Regions from separate parts of the Paenibacillus sp. FSL R5-0914 genome, predicted to be linked through region 1. Evidence: riboswitches for the same ligand, from Rfam matches in the RefSeq annotation. Region 1 holds a riboswitch; the other holds the start of a gene.
The links. A riboswitch is a leader RNA that binds a small molecule or an ion and turns the genes downstream of it on or off. The one in region 1 is predicted to bind cyclic di-AMP.

Region 1 (8,091 bases):
GTTAACCGAGGTTGGGCGTCTTACTTATTCCTACGCACTTGAACAACGACAGCAGCGCTCTAAATTTCTGGAGGCTTTGTCAAAATACAAAGAAGGCGAGCCTAAGCTCGTCACCTTAGGGGCGTCACTTACCTCACTGCAGACCACTCTGCCTCCACTAGTTAACGCATATATGGAGAAATACCCAACTGCGGAGCTGAAGCTAATCACAGGCCGAACACATGAAATTGTCTCCTCTGTCAGTGAAGGAAAGTCAGATATAGGTCTGATCGCTTCCTCTATTCAAGAACCTGGACTGCGCTGTATTTCTCTGTTTGAGGATCAGCTTCGACTGGTTGTTTCTGAGCATCATCCTCTGAATCAATCTACCAAGCTAACCATGGATGATCTGTCCCGACTGCCTATGATCCTGTTCTCCAAAGGCACCTGGTACCGACGTCTAACAGACGATCTGTTCCAGCGCTGTGGAATTGATCCAGACGTTCGGATGGAGATTGACTCCTTCGAAGCTATCGTGCGGCTGCTGCCGACAGTCAATGTGGCAGCGTTACTGCCCAAGTCTTATCTGCGTCCGCAGCTGTTAAACGGCGGTGGGCTGGTCTCTCTGCATATTAAGGAGCTGGAGCAGACTCAGCGAACTACCTGTCTGATTTACCGTGACGATGGGAGCCTGAGCACAGCGGCCCGCAGCCTCGTGCAGGTCACAGAAGAGATGTTTCTGACGGAACGAGAGAAATAGTACATACCTCTGCGTGCAGCCTTAATTAAAAAAGCCCTCCGTCCCATGTAAAGGACGGAGGGCTTATCTATTTAATCTTGGTTTACAACTTCATCCTCAAATCGATCAATACTTTCATTAGAACCAATGAGTACCATAACGTCGCCCTCACTCAAATGATCATGTGCCGTTGGAGCCACTATAATTCCACTTTCCCGGTTCAGGGCAACAATACTGCAGCCATATTTCGCTCTTGTATTTAAATCTGACAAGCTTTTCCCGTTCATGCAAGACGGAACGGTTAGCTCGACGATTTTATAATCCTTGGACAGTTCAATATAATCCAGCAAATTGGGTGTCACGAGCTGATGTGCCACACGAATGCCCATATCCCGCTCCGGAAAAATAACCCGGTCCACGCCCAGCCTGGACAACGCACGACCATGAAGGATCGAGATCGCCTTGGCTACTACTTGCTTGACTCCAATCTCTTTTAACAAAATCGCCGCCAGAATACTTCGTTCCATATTGTCGCCAATCGCTACAATCCCACAGTCAAAGTTCCGTACGCCGAGCGAGCGCATAATTCCTTCATCTGTAGCATCAGCCACTACCGCATGCGTCAGGTGATCGCTCATTTCCTCCACACGCTCCTCATGGTGATCAATGCCGAGCACCTCGTAGCCCATTTCCATCAGCTCAAGTGCAAGGCTTGAGCCAAAGCGGCCTAAACCGATTACTACAAATTGCTGTGCTTTCATTTCGGATTAACTCCTATCCAATAATTATTTTACCTTCTGGGTGCTTATACAATGGTTTACCCTGTTTAGGTCCAAGCGCATACACTAATGTTAATGGACCTAGCCGACCTGCAAACATGGTCAGACAGATCAGAATCTTGCCGAAGATAGACAGTTCAGGTGTCAGCCCCATGGTTAGTCCCACCGTGGCAAAAGCTGAGGTCGTCTCAAATAATATCGCTAAGAAATTACTATCCTCTGTTGTGGACAGTAACATCGACACCGTGAGGACCAATAGCAAAGCGAGTAATGTTAGCGTCAACGCTTTATAGATACGCTCCTGCGCCAATCGGTAGCGGAACAGTACAACATCTTCACGTCCGCGCAGCATCGCGATTACTGCACCAATCATAATCGTAAAGGTTGTAGTCTTGACCCCGCCACCTGTTGATCCTGGAGATGCACCAATAAACATAAGAATAACCATAAAGAACTGTGAGGCTTGCCGCAGTCCGGCAATATCCACCGTATTGGCGCCAGCGGTTCGGGGCGATACCGACTGAAAGAATGCCGATAATATTTTGCCGCCGAAATTTAAATTCCCCAGTGTGCGCTGATTCGTAAATTCAAATATAAAAATAACCAAAGCGCCGATAAGAATAAGCCCTGCAGTGGTGGAGAGTACAACTTTGCTATGCAAAGATAATTTACGTTTGACACGAAACTCCACCAGATCCGACATGACAATAAAACCAATACCGCCAGAGACAATCAGAAACATCACCACGATGTTCACTAGCGGGTCATATACATAATCGGTTAAACTCCGGAAATCCCCGAAAATATCAAATCCAGCATTATTAAACATAGACACCGCATGAAATATTCCAAAATAAATGGCCTTTCCCAGTGGCATATCAAACGCCCAGCGTATGGACAGAAGCACCGCTGCACAGCCTTCGATGACCAAGGAATAAATAAGTACTCTCCGGATCAGTCGAACAATCCCCTCCATAGAGCCTTGGTTCATTGCTTCCTGAAGGATCAGTCTGTCCCGCAAGGAAATTTTGCGTTTCATCATCATGGCAAATAAGGTCGCCATTGTCATAAACCCTAAGCCACCAACCTGGATAAGCACCATAATTACGGTTTTCCCAAAAATGGTGAATGTCGTACCGGTGTCCAGCACCACAAGTCCTGTCACACAGGTGGCCGATGTTGCAGTAAACAACGCATCAATAAAACTCACAACATTCCCACTGGTACTTGAAATGGGAAGCATAAGCAGCAAGGCTCCAATCAGAATGATCGATGCAAAACCAAGCACCATAATCTGAGGCGGAGAGAGCTTCAGGAACTTTGATTCAGAAACCCTGCGAAACTGTGAAGCCACTACGCTCACCCTCTTATCAAAATTTAAAGAATTCCAACAAAAAAAGCACTGGAAAACCAATGCTACCCTTGGTTCCTGCAGTAAATTAGCCTACGAGGTTAGCTGACGGATTCGGACTGTGCAGGCTGCCCTATTCGTTCCTAGAACGAAATTCACCCCTGATGAATAAAGACAACGCCTATGGCGTATACTCATCTTTTCATTACTTCTTATGGTTCCCCCGTTTTCACCTGAAATTCGGCTATATACAATTGCATACAAATTATATATGTTATTTCGATAAATCACAAAGACACTATTAATGGTGATTCATATGAAAAATGCGGTTTGGAGAGGATGTACCACTAAGAGTGCCTTTTCTCATCACTTTTCCGTGTTTTCCCTGCAATTGCATCGATTTTCATGAAAAATGAAGAAATAATCACCTTAAATTCATGGTATATATTCAGCTACCTATTCTATAATATCTCTATTACCCATAAAAAGAATATACGATGATTTTTGTAACTATCATGGCACTAATACTATAATGGAACATAACATTGTCAGTTTACAAGGAGGCGTTACATGAATCCCGTTGGCCAGCCCTTACAGCAACGTGCCCTCTCCAAGAGGCTCATCATCTCGGGCATTATCGGTCTTATTCTATTTATTATGTTTCAGATTGCTCCCTCGGTGCTAAATAGCCCTGCTGGGGAAGATACTACTGTCATCAGTAAGGCGGAAGCCCGCGACAAAGCCATATCATTCGCAGAACAAAAGCTGAACTACACCAAGGCACCAACCGATCAGTGGAATGTACTGTACGATACGGACTCTTCCTTTTATGGTTATATGTCCCGCGAGAAGCTTTTGGAGGACTATACAAAAAAGAAATTGGATCAACGATATCCTTTTGACATCTTTCGTGTAACACTTAGTCCTTCAGCGGAACAAGAGCCACTGATCTCTGTTGACCTCAATATGTATACTGGTGCAGTTGTCGCTTTCACACAAGGTGCAGAAGGATCAGGTACCGGATTACCAAACAATGTATCCACCAGTGCAAAAGAAGAGGACAAGGGTACTACCTTATCACTTGCACAAAAAGAAAATCTTGCCCGTCCCTGGCTTCAGGAATGGGATGTAAATCCCGCCAAGCTACAAATTGAATCGAATACGGGAAACTACGGGCTCGTGTATACAGATCGTTCCGTTCAGATCGGCGAATCCTTACTACACTATTATTTCGATTTCACTGGCGAACAGGTATCCAGCTTTAAAGCAGGATTCACCGCTCCAGCCTGGCATACCTCCTATGTAAAGGACCAGACCTCTCTCGCGGAAAAGTTTACTTTATTCGGCTACGGTTTGCCTACTTTAGCTTTAGGAATTCTGGCACTCATCTACAGCATACTTAGAAGAGAACATACCTCCTTTAAGCGTGGAATATTCCTAAGCTCAGCTTATTTTGTAATCATGATGATCAGCACCTATAATATGCTCCCTGAATCCTCAGGCGAAGGACTCGAGGCTCAGATAACTTCCGTCATAATGTTCATCATTTATGCCTTATATAGCCTCCTAATGTCCTCCCTGCTCTATTTTTCTTTAGTTGGAGGGGACGGCCTATGGAAAAAAGAAGAGGGAATGAACCCATGGCCTCGTGCTAAAGAGCCTGGCTATGGAAAATATGTTCTGGATAGTATCCGGGCTGGATACGTCTGGGCATTCGTGCTGCTAGGGGTGCAGACCCTTATGTTCATCGTATTATCACTTACCTTGCAGAACTGGTCCACTACTGACGCTACTCAATCTCCTTACAACATGAGATATGCTTGGCTGCTGCCCATCGTTGCATGGCTCGCTGGTTTATCCGAGGAAGCCATTTATCGTTTTTTCGGAATTCCTATGTTGAAAAAAGTATTCCGAAGCACGTTCATTGCTTGCCTGATCACCACGCTGGTTTGGGCGTTTGGCCATACGCTGTATCCGATCTACCCCATCAGTTCCCGTCCTATTGAGCTGACCGTGATTGGTTTGCTCTTTAGCTATATTTTCCTTCGTTACGGCTTTATTGCCGTCATGTTCAGTCACGTCGTGTTTGACAGCATTCTGATGGGCGCTACGCTGATCTTTATGAAGGAAAGCGTGAATGTAGGGGCTGGTATCTTCGCGATTATCATGCCGTTCATAGTCGCCTACATCGTCTATCGGTTTAATCCACCGCAAAAATCAGAACCTAAGCCGGTTGAACCTACATCTGTAATTTAAAGAAGTAACGGGTGGATAACCTATAATAAAAAAAGGTGTCACAGCAGAAAACTGCTGTGACACCTTTTTTATATTTACGTATACATCATTCCAGTATTTCGAATGCCTATGTCGCTGGCTCTTCATCCTTGAGCGCCTCAAGAATTTGACTAGCCAGCTTTTCGCCAATAGAAAGTGATTTAAAATCTTCTATGGAGGCTTCTTTAATTTTCTTTAGCGATCCGAAATGCTTAAGCAGCGCCTTGCGCCGCTTCTCGCCTATACCTGGTATGGAGTCCAGTTTAGAAGTAACCATGGACTTCCCACGTTGTTCACGGTGGAAGGTGATGGCGAATCTATGCACCTCATCCTGAATCCGTTGCAACAGATAAAATTCCTGACTATCCCGAGCCAAAGCGACAGGTTCTGGCGGATCTCCAACCAAAAGCTGAGCCGTCTTATGCTTATCATCCTTGACGAGACCACAGACCGGAATGAATAACCCCAGCTCGTTCTCCAGAATATCAATAGCTGAGGATATCTGCCCTTTACCACCATCGACTACGATAAGATCTGGTATCGGCAGGTTCTCTTTCAGCACCCGTTCATACCGCCGCCGGATGACCTCGCGCATCGTTCCATAATCATCCGCACCCACCACCGTACGAACCTTATATTTACGATACTCTTTTCGTGCGGGCTTGCCATCAATGAAGACAACCATCGCAGAAACCGGATTAGTCCCTTGAATATTCGAGTTATCGAACGCCTCGATCCGGCTTAAGCGTTCGAGCCCCAAGCTCTCGCCTAAGCTCATTGCAGCACCAGAGGTACGTACTTCATCTCGTTCAATAAGCCGGAACTTCTCGTCGATTGCGACTGTAGCATTTTGGCAGGCCATACCGACCATCTGCTTCTTGAGGCCACGCTGTGGAACTAGCACTTTGGTGCCGAGCCACTCCTGTAGAATAGAGGCGCCACCTGCAGCATCAACGACACCTGCTGCTGATGCTTCCGCAGCGGCCATTTCACGGGCCTCAACTTCTTCAGGCGATTCGGGGGTATCTTCCCCCTTTTGTAGATCTTCTTCAGCTGGAGCAGCAATGACAATCGCCGGTTTAGCTTCTTTATCAACCACTGCTTCCTCGTCAAGCACATCCGGCAGAAGAATCTCCTGCGGCAGAGCAGGATTATCACTGTAATACTGCGTCACATAAGACATAAAGTCACTGTAGGCTTCCCCATAGAACGGAAAGACAGAGGAGTGGCGCTGAATCATCTTCCCTTGTCTCATGTACAGAATCTGTACACACATCCATCCCTTGTCTACCGCATAACCAAATACGTCACGATCCTTAGTATCTGTGGTGTTAATCTTTTGTTTCTCCATCAATGCATCAATATGGATAATCTGATCCCGCAGTTCCTTCGCCCGTTCAAAATATAATTCCTCAGCAGCTTCCTGCATCTTCTGCTGTAGATCCTTCTTAACCGCATCATGACCTCCGCTCAGAAAAGCAGCGATATCTTGCGTAATCTGCTCATACTCGGACTTCTGCACTTCCTTCTCACACGGCGCCAAGCATTGGCCCATGTGATAGTAAAGACAGACTTCCTTTGGCATTACGCCACATTTACGGAGAGGATACATACGATCGAGGAGCTTTTTCGTTTGCTGTGCAGCATAACCATTAGGATAAGGGCCGAAATATTTTGCTTTATCTTTAATCACCCGGCGTGTGACTTCAAGCCGAGGGTGAGTTTCATTCGTTATTTTGATATAAGGAAATGTCTTATCGTCCTTCAGAAGTACGTTATAACGCGGCATATGCTTCTTAATCAGATTGCACTCGAGAATGAGCGCTTCCATGTTACTGGACGTAACAATATATTCGAAATCTGCAATATTAGCGACAAGCCGCTGAGTTTTACCATTATGACTGCCTGTAAAATAAGAGCGAACCCGGTTCTTAAGCACCTTCGCCTTACCCACATAAATAATGGTGCCTTCTTCATTCTTCATCAGATAGCACCCGGGCAGGTCGGGTAATAGAGCCAGTTTGTTGCGGATATTGTCCAAAATGATCCCCTCCAGCTAAATTGGACCCATAATTAATTGGCATTCAGCACACAAAACGCCTCCGGAATGAACCGAAGGCGCTGAGCGGCAGGGCCGAGGCCCGAACAGTAGCATTTAACAATTATTGATGTTTAGCTACGATATTTTTCAGGGATTCTTTGGAGTTCAATCCCACAACTTTATCTACCGGTTGACCGTCTTTGAAGAAGATCAGGGTTGGGATACTCATCACGCCAAAACGGGAAGCCGTTTCCGGATTCTCATCCACATTCAATTTTGCAATCTTCACGCTGTCTCCCAGTTCTGCGGACAATTCGTCCAAGATTGGAGCAATCATCTTACAAGGACCACACCAAGGAGCCCAGAAGTCTACTACTACAGTACCTTGACCTTCCACTTCGTTACTGAAGGTTTGGTCAGACACGTTCACGATAGCCATGATATTGTTCCTCCTCTAAAGTTTTACGAAACATTACTCCACTCTAAACCAAAGCTTAGTTTATGGAAGCTGCTCCGAAAATATAAGTTAATAAATTGTTTCATGTAATATGATAACCAAATTACCACTTACCGACACAATTCCAGTATAACATATCTTTAAGGGATATGTTATATATCACATACAATTATATTGCCCTCAAACTAATTTTATTTACGTTACTCTTTTCTTTACAATCTCCCCAGCCTTTCGGTATACTCTAAGAAAGCGCATTAAATGTCAATGACTTATTTCATAATGGTCAACTCAATTTGCATCTTAACAATACAGGCATTGTCCCTGTAAGGAGGCAGAAGCTATGGATGTCAACGCGCAAGCACGGGACCCACGAGAACATATCAACGAAGAACCCCGCAATGATCTAGGCGATTTAATGAATGGATTTTTCGGAATGACTGCATTTATGACCGTTGTCTTTTTCGGCATGGT
Region 2 (8,091 bases), on a different contig from region 1:
GAGAAACGGCGGGTAGAACAGGAGCAGCAAAAGCAGAAGACGAGAATTTTAATTATTAGTTCAATAGCTTTAGTAGTCATCATTTTTGTTGGATTGTTTATGTTAGCTTCGAAAGATGCCGCAAAAAATGCCACTTCGGGAGAACCAGTAGCATTCAATTACAGTGAGCTACCTAGAGTCGGTAAAGAGGATGCACCTGTTAAAATTGTTGAATTTGGAGACTTAAAATGTCCAGCGTGTTCCCAGTTTGCAACTTCAGTTAAACCGAAAATTGTTCAAGATTTTGTCAACGAGGGAAAAGCAGCGCTCTACTTTGTAAATATGGCTTTCGTTGGTCCAGACTCTGAAACTGCCTCACTTGCTGCATTATCTGTTTACCATCAGAATAATGATGAATTCTGGAAGTTCTATGATGCTGTATATGCTCAGCAAGGTGATGAGAGCGAAGAATGGGCGACTGAAGATTTCTTAGTAAGCCTTGCGGAGAAAGAGAAGTTAGCTATCGATTACGAACTGCTTCGTAAAGATATTAAGGATCGTACGTATGCAGATGAGCTGAATAAGGGTATGCAGTTAGCTAGTGAAGCTGGGGTGACGACTACACCATCCCTTTATATCAATGGAGTAATGACTACGGATCCATTTAACATTGAAGCGATTTCAACTGAAATTAACGACGCCGCAAAAGCTGTGGAGGCAAAGTGACAAAGTTCCTATCTTTTTGCAAGCGTAACTGCCTGTATCTGGCCTGGTTCGTCTCTTTAGTTGCTGTTGCTGGTAGCTTGTATCTGAGCGAAGTATTGAAATATGAACCTTGTAAGCTTTGCTGGTTCCAGCGAATTTTTATGTATCCTCAGTTATTCCTCTTGGGAATTGCAACCTTTCGAGGGGATAAAAGGATTATCCCATATGTACTTCCACTAAGCTTGATTGGTGGCAGTATCTCGATCTATCATTATGCGGAGCAGAAGATTCCTGCGTTAAGTAAAGTGCTTCCTTGTACAATTGGTGTTCCTTGTAATAAGGATTACTTGAACTTTTTTGGATTCATTACGATTCCTTTCCTTGCATTAATCGCTTTTGCTTTAATTAGCATTTTACTTTGGTACGGACGCAAGGAAGAAGAAGTGATGGAGTTAGATACAGAGGAAAGTTTAGGATTTTGATTTTTTAATTTTAAAGGATCCGAAAAAATGTGAAAAGTGATTAAAAACACGATCCAGAGGGATAATTGAAGAGAATGAAAGAGAGCATCCAATAAGACGCTGTATTTGCGCTTACTGGATGTTTTTTCATTCTTTTTTCATTTTTTTCAACGCTTTACTGTATACGCTTTGTAGACTAATATTAGACCTTGTGAGAAGTTGAATATGCGCTGAATTTTCTTAGGAAAAACGGGGGAACCAAACTTGGCATATGTGCCAATGGGGTGAATCGGAATGGGTCGATTAGACTTATACCGTAGGGCTAAACCACAGCCCGAATCCGCCAGCTAACCTCGTAAGCAAAGGTGGGATAATGACCATGCATAGCATGCGGATCATTTCCGTATGCTATTTTTAGTGTCTGCATTTATGAAATCCACCAATGAAAACAGCGCGCGGAAATTCCGTTTCAGCTCCCAAAGAAAGGAACTGTATCCACCATGGTAAGCAAGGTAAAACGACTATTGATCGGGCGTCCGATGAAGTCGAACGAACTCGATCATGAAAAGTTATCCAAGGTTAAAGCACTGGCTGTCCTGTCTTCTGATGCGCTCTCGTCTGTAGCCTACGGAACGGAACAAATTTTGATTGTACTGGTGGCTGCGGGGTTTACTGCCATCTGGTATTCCCTGCCAATTGCATTAGCCGTATTGGGCCTGCTGGCCATCCTGATTTTATCCTATCGGCAGACGATTTACGCTTATCCTCAGGGAGGCGGAGCTTACATCGTTGCCAAGAGTAATCTTGGTGTTCCGACAGGGCTCTTAGCAGGAGGGTCTTTGTTAGTGGATTACATTCTGACCGTAGCTGTTAGTGCGTCGGCAGGGACGGATGCGATCACATCGGCTTTTCCAAGTCTTCATAATCACACCGTTCTTATTGCAGTATCAGTTATTATTTTACTTACTTTGATTAATCTTCGCGGAGTTACAGAATCAGCTTCATTCATCGCAATCCCAGTGTATTTGTTTGTAGTGTCGATTGTAGTGTTGATTATCTCCGGTATTATTAAATATGCAGCAGGTGGCGTACATGCGAATGTCCCTGAAATTGGCTCTGCTGTTTCTAATGTTAGTTTGTTTCTACTATTAAAAGCCTTCAGTTCTGGCTGTTCGGCACTTACGGGTGTAGAGGCTGTATCTAATGCCATTCCAAACTTTAAAGCACCAGCTGAAAAGAACGCAGCCAAGACCTTAATGGTTATGGGGGTTATACTTGGATTTATGTTTACAGGTATCACACTACTGGCGTATTGGTACGGCATAGTGCCTGATGAAAAGGCAACGGTTGTTTCACAGATCGCTGAATCGACCTTTGGCCGCGGAACCTTATATTTTTTCATTCAAGGTATCACAGCAGTAATTTTGTTCTTGGCAGCTAATACAGCTTACTCAGCGTTCCCGCTGCTCGCATTTATGTTTGCAAAAGATAAATATATGCCACATGCTTTTATGGTTCGTGGAGACCGTCTAGGTTTCTCTAATGGTATTATTTTTCTAGGTGTTCTGTCTGCTGTGCTTGTAGCTGCATTCCACGGAAATACAGAAAGCTTGATTCCACTTTATGCGGTTGGTGTATTCATTCCTTTCACATTGTCACAGCTAGGAATGATGGTTCATTGGTTTAAAACAAAACCAGCGGGATGGAAAAAAAGATTTGTTGTAAATACCATCGGTATGCTGACTACATTGACGATTACTCTTATTTTTATCATCACTAAATTCTCAAGCGTATGGATGGCTTTCATTTTCTTACCTGCTGTAATGTTCGTGTTCCACCGGATTCACAAGCACTATTTGAACACTGCAGATCAGCTTCGTATATGCCCGAGTACAGATAAACCTTTGATTAAAGGCAGTACAGTTGTTGTTCCTGTTGCGGGTGTAACACGTGCTGTACTACATTCCATCAGCTATGCCAAGTCTCTAACGGATAATGTTGTAGCCGTGTATGTTGGCTTTGATGAAGAGGACATTCAAAAAATGGAGCAACGGTGGGAGGAATGGAATCCGGGTGTACGCCTGATTGTACTTCGTTCCAGATATCGCAGTATTATTCGTCCGTTAGTGAAATTTATTGATACTGTTGAGTGGAAGACCGCAGCGACGGATCATATCACGATTCTGATTCCACAGTTTATAACTAAGCATTGGTGGCAAGCTGTACTTCATAATCAGACCAGCTTTTTAATCCGTTCGTATCTAATGAATTCAAAAGATGTTGTAGTTGCGACTGTCCCATATCATTTGAATAAATAATGGATCATTAAGGAGAGGCTATATCCGGAACGTTCGGAATATAGCCTTTTTTTGTATTTTTGAGAAGGAAATTATTACAAATCCACAAAATTTAAAATTTATATGTTGACATAGAGAATGAGAATCAATATCATTTAAAAGTGAGACTGAGGTAGTCAACACCTTTGAATAACATAGGATGTACACACTAGGAGGGTATTTAATGTTTTTGTTTAACAGAATAAGATTTGGAAGCATGAAATTAACGATGATCGGATTAATGGTGATGGTGCTATTCTTATCCGCTTGCGGTAATAATAATCCCGGTAACGCTTCAAACGCAGGAACAGACAAAGCGACGGCACCTACTGCTGAAGCTACAGAAGCTCCTGCAGCTGCTAAGACGTTAACGGATGCAATGGGACATGAAGTAACGATTCCAGCTAATCCACAACGTGTACTGGGTTCTTATTTGGAGGATGCTTTGGTAACTCTAGGTGTGACTCCAGTAGCGCAATGGTCCGTGACTAATGGTATTCAAGATTATCTGTCCACTGAATTGAAGGATGTTCCTACGATCAGCTACGATCTTCCGCTCGAGGCAGTAACCAGCTTCGCTCCGGATCTTATCCTCATCCCATCGGAGTCATCTGTACAGAATGGTATCTATGACCAACTGAATAAGATTGCACCGACTTATGTGATTGGGGATAAGCTAAATCAAGATTGGCGTAAATCGCTACTCAAGATTGGTGAAATTCTGAACAAGACACCTGAAGCAGAGAAAGCCATTAAAGATTATGAAGACAAGGCGGCTGCAGCGAAAGAAAAGCTTAAAGGAGCTATTGGAGATGAGTCCGTGGCGATTTTATGGTTGGTACAAAAGAACTTCTATATTGTAGACGAAACCCGCAGCAGTGGTGCTGTATTATATACAGACCTTGGTGTAAAGCTGCCTAACTTAGTAACAGAAATTCCTGTTGGTACAAGAGCTACTTGGAATCCAATTTCGCTAGAGAAGCTTTCTGAGCTGACAGCAGATCATATTATCCTTGTAAATAGTGATAAGACTGAGGGTTCGGAGATTCTGGACAGTGCAATTTGGAAAGGAATCCCGGCTGTAAAAGCTGGTAATGTACATGAAATGAGCTCAACAAGCAGTTGGCTATACAGTGGTGCTAACGCTGGTGGCAAAATTATTGACGATGTGTTAAAAAGTTTTGTGAAATAAAGAGTCGTAATTCACCATGAATGAGACTGATCATTTGGGTGAGGAAGGGCGTGCAGATCAAGTATCTTAGGATACTTAGATCTGCACCATTTTTTTATAAACCATTCCTGTATTACTGAAAAATAACTCCTACAATTGTACAACCTAATTTTTTTTGCGATAATGAGAATGATTGTTGTTATCATATAGACCATTGTAACTATCGATTAAGGAGACGACTCATGGTTTCACCCTCAGATTTCGCACATCGTAATAAAAATGATACACAAAAAGCTATACATACCCGACCGGCAGCTGCAATGGGTATTCTAGTGATTGGACTCGCTGCCATTGCCTTTGGACTGGCACTTTCGGTCTCAGTGGGTGCGGCAGATATCAAGCTAGCTACGGTATGGGAAGCAATATTTCATTTCAATCCAGATGTACAAAAACATCAGGTGATAAGAGAACTGCGATTTCCACGCGCGATAGCAGGTGCTTTGGTCGGTGCTTGCTTCGCAGTAGCAGGGGCAATCATGCAGGGGATGACAAGGAACCCTCTTGCGGATTCAGGTCTGTTAGGCTTGAATGCGGGAGCAGGTGTAGCGCTGGCCATAGTTTTTGCTTTTGCACCTTCGATCTCATTTACTTCACTTATGTTGTTTTGTTTTATAGGTGCTGCTATAGCGTCTTTTATCGTATTTGGAATCGGGTCGCTATCTTTTAATGGCCTTACCCCTTTACGTTTGACGCTGGCAGGTTCCGCGGTTAGTGCACTACTGGTTGCTGTTAGTCAGGGCATAGCTATTCTTTTTAACTTATCCCAGGATATAGCCTTCTGGTTGGCTGGCGGAATGGGTGGGGCAAGCTGGACTCAGATCAAGATTATCTTCCCTTGGGTGTTCGTGGCACTAATCGCAGCGATGATGTTATCGCGGTCAGTCACCTTGCTCAGCTTAGGAAGAGAAGTTGCAGTTGGTCTGGGGCAGCGGACAAGATTAGTACAGTTGGCATGTATGATTGTTGTAGTAGTTCTTGCCGGAAGTGCAGTCTCAATGGTTGGCCCGATTGCTTTTGTAGGACTAATTATTCCACATGTAGCACGTTATTTCGTTGGAGTAGATTATCGCTGGATCATTCCTTGCTCGGCAGTTCTTGGAAGCTTATTGATCATCTTTGCGGATATCGCCGCTAGAATGATAAATGCCCCTTATGAGACGCCGCTAGGCGCATTAATTGCCATCATCGGTGTACCTTTCTTTATTTACTTAGCGAGTAAGCGGAAGGGGGAGCTGTAATGCACAGAACAACCCTTTCTCCCAATGACAATGAACGCCGTACACGTGCTATTACAGTGTTATCACTCCTTGCCATATTGATCGTTGTTGTTTTTATTGTCAGTATGAATACAGGATTTATGCGTCTATCCCCACGGGAGGTATTACATACACTGCTGGGTGATGGAACTCATCAGCAAAAGCTTATTTTATTTGATTTCAGATTACCTCGCATCGTAATTTCATTGTTGGTTGGAGCGGGCTTTGCAGTGTCAGGCTGTATTTTACAAAGTCTCGCAAGAAATGCACTTGCTGAACCGGCTACGCTAGGCATAAGTGCGGGTGCTGGTTTTGCGGTAATCATTTTTATCTCGTTTTTTCCGGCTACAACAGCAGCTCCGGTATTTGTCTTGCCGCTCTTAGCGCTTGGAGGGGCTAGCTTAACCGCCGCTTTAATCTATATTCTTGCTTATAGAAAAGCAGATGGTCTATCTCCAACAAGGTTGATCCTTATCGGGATTGCAGTCGCTGCCGGAATTAACGCTTGCCAGCTGGTGTTGGCACTTCGGCTTGATCCTAATAATTATCAGTTTGTAGCGACTTGGATCGCCGGGAAAATATGGGGTGGCGATTGGAGATTCGTCCTTGCTCTGCTACCTTGGATAGCGATTCTGTTACCGTTCGCCTTCTATAAAGCCCGTATTCTTAATGTATTGAATCTAGGGGACCATACTTCAGTAGGACTTGGAATGCGAGTGGAGAAGGAGCGTATTCTCCTTCTAGTGACAGCAGTTGCGCTTGCCGGCTCCTGCGTTGCTGTAAGTGGAGGAATTGGCTTTGTCGGCCTAATTGCACCACATCTTGCCCGCAAGCTTGTGGGACCCCGTCATCAGGTATTATTGCCCGCTAGTGCGTTGACAGGGGCGCTTCTTATGATTACTGCTGATACTATCGGCAGATGGGTGTTACAGCCTGCAGAAGTTCCAACAGGCATCGTGGTTGCGATCATTGGTGCACCTTACTTTTTATATTTACTCGCCAAATCGAAAGCATAATGCGTACGAAGCGAGTTTTACTATGTAGTTCATTCTAGGAGCATAGCTCCATAAAACTTTTAAGGAGTTGTTAACATGTCAGAACGTTTGAACACAGAAGAGTTAAGTATTGGGTATGCAGAGGCTACAATTGTTAAAGGGTTGAACTTAACTATCCCTACGGGAAAAATAACCGCACTAGTGGGCGCTAACGGTTCTGGTAAATCTACAATTCTTAAAACAATGGCCCGGATCATGAAGCCTAAGAGCGGCAGCGTAATGCTGGACGGCAAATCGATCCATAACTTCTCAACGAAAGAGGTAGCTCGTCAGCTTGCGATCTTACCGCAAAACCCAACGGCTCCAGACGGACTAACGGTCTCTGAACTTGTCAGCTATGGCCGTTTCCCGCATCAAAAAGGATTTGGCACAATGACAGCAGAGGATCGCAGCATTATCTCCAACGCAATCACTGTTACAGGTATGGAGCCTTTCCATGACCGTCCGATTGACCGCTTATCTGGAGGACAACGTCAGCGCGCTTGGATCGCTATGGCATTGGCGCAAGAAACTGACATTCTATTTTTGGACGAACCAACAACATTTCTAGATATGGCTCACCAGCTTGAAGTTCTACAGCTTCTGCAAAAGCTGAATGAGGAAGAAGGCCGTACCATTATCATGGTCGTGCATGATTTGAATCATGCTACTCGTTATGCACAGCATATGGTAGCTATTAAATCCGGTACTGTGGTTAGTGAAGGCTCACCTACTGAAGTTATGACACCAGATGTACTGCGGGAAGTGTTTGGAATTGAGGCAGATATTGTTCCAGATCCACGCACCGGTGTGCCGCTGTGCCTTCCTTACGAGCTTGCTGCATACAAAGCTGTGTAATCATAATTGAAAATCATACAACGAACAGGCTCCCGTCATTGACAAGGGAGCCTGTTCGTTGTTACAGTTGTGGTTGCCTACAAATCCATGATACCACTACTAAAAATAGATCAAGGACCATCATTTATACATGGTTAAAGGAGCATGAAACATGAATATTGACAAAATTCAAAATGACCTAGAGCAGCTAATGACTGCAGGGATTGTGAAGAGTCATGAGAACTTAAAAGA

Region 2: linked by a shared signal. The riboswitch ahead of MKX60_RS21720 (APC family permease) and the one ahead of MKX60_RS08910 (TrkH family potassium uptake protein) in region 1 are both predicted to bind cyclic di-AMP.

What each region holds. Positions count from the first base shown of each region.
Region 1 covers NZ_JBBORH010000001.1:2,011,791-2,019,881, reverse strand. Annotated here, with positions in the region: gene MKX60_RS08920 (LysR family transcriptional regulator) at 1-739, shown strand, start outside; gene MKX60_RS08915 (potassium channel family protein) at 811-1,479, opposite strand; gene MKX60_RS08910 (TrkH family potassium uptake protein) at 1,493-2,788, opposite strand; cyclic di-AMP (ydaO/yuaA leader) riboswitch at 2,923-3,104, opposite strand; gene MKX60_RS08905 (CPBP family intramembrane glutamic endopeptidase) at 3,419-5,104, shown strand; gene uvrC (excinuclease ABC subunit UvrC) at 5,211-7,163, opposite strand; gene trxA (thioredoxin) at 7,285-7,602, opposite strand; gene MKX60_RS08890 (YqzM family protein) at 7,961-8,091, shown strand, end outside.
Region 2 covers NZ_JBBORH010000002.1:1,267,338-1,275,428, reverse strand. Annotated here, with positions in the region: gene MKX60_RS21730 (DsbA family protein) at 1-705, shown strand, start outside; gene MKX60_RS21725 (disulfide oxidoreductase) at 702-1,166, shown strand; cyclic di-AMP (ydaO/yuaA leader) riboswitch at 1,364-1,522, shown strand; gene MKX60_RS21720 (APC family permease) at 1,646-3,463, shown strand; gene MKX60_RS21715 (ABC transporter substrate-binding protein) at 3,666-4,673, shown strand; gene MKX60_RS21710 (FecCD family ABC transporter permease) at 4,895-5,950, shown strand; gene MKX60_RS21705 (FecCD family ABC transporter permease) at 5,950-6,984, shown strand; gene MKX60_RS21700 (ABC transporter ATP-binding protein) at 7,060-7,860, shown strand; gene murB (UDP-N-acetylmuramate dehydrogenase) at 8,012-8,091, shown strand, end outside.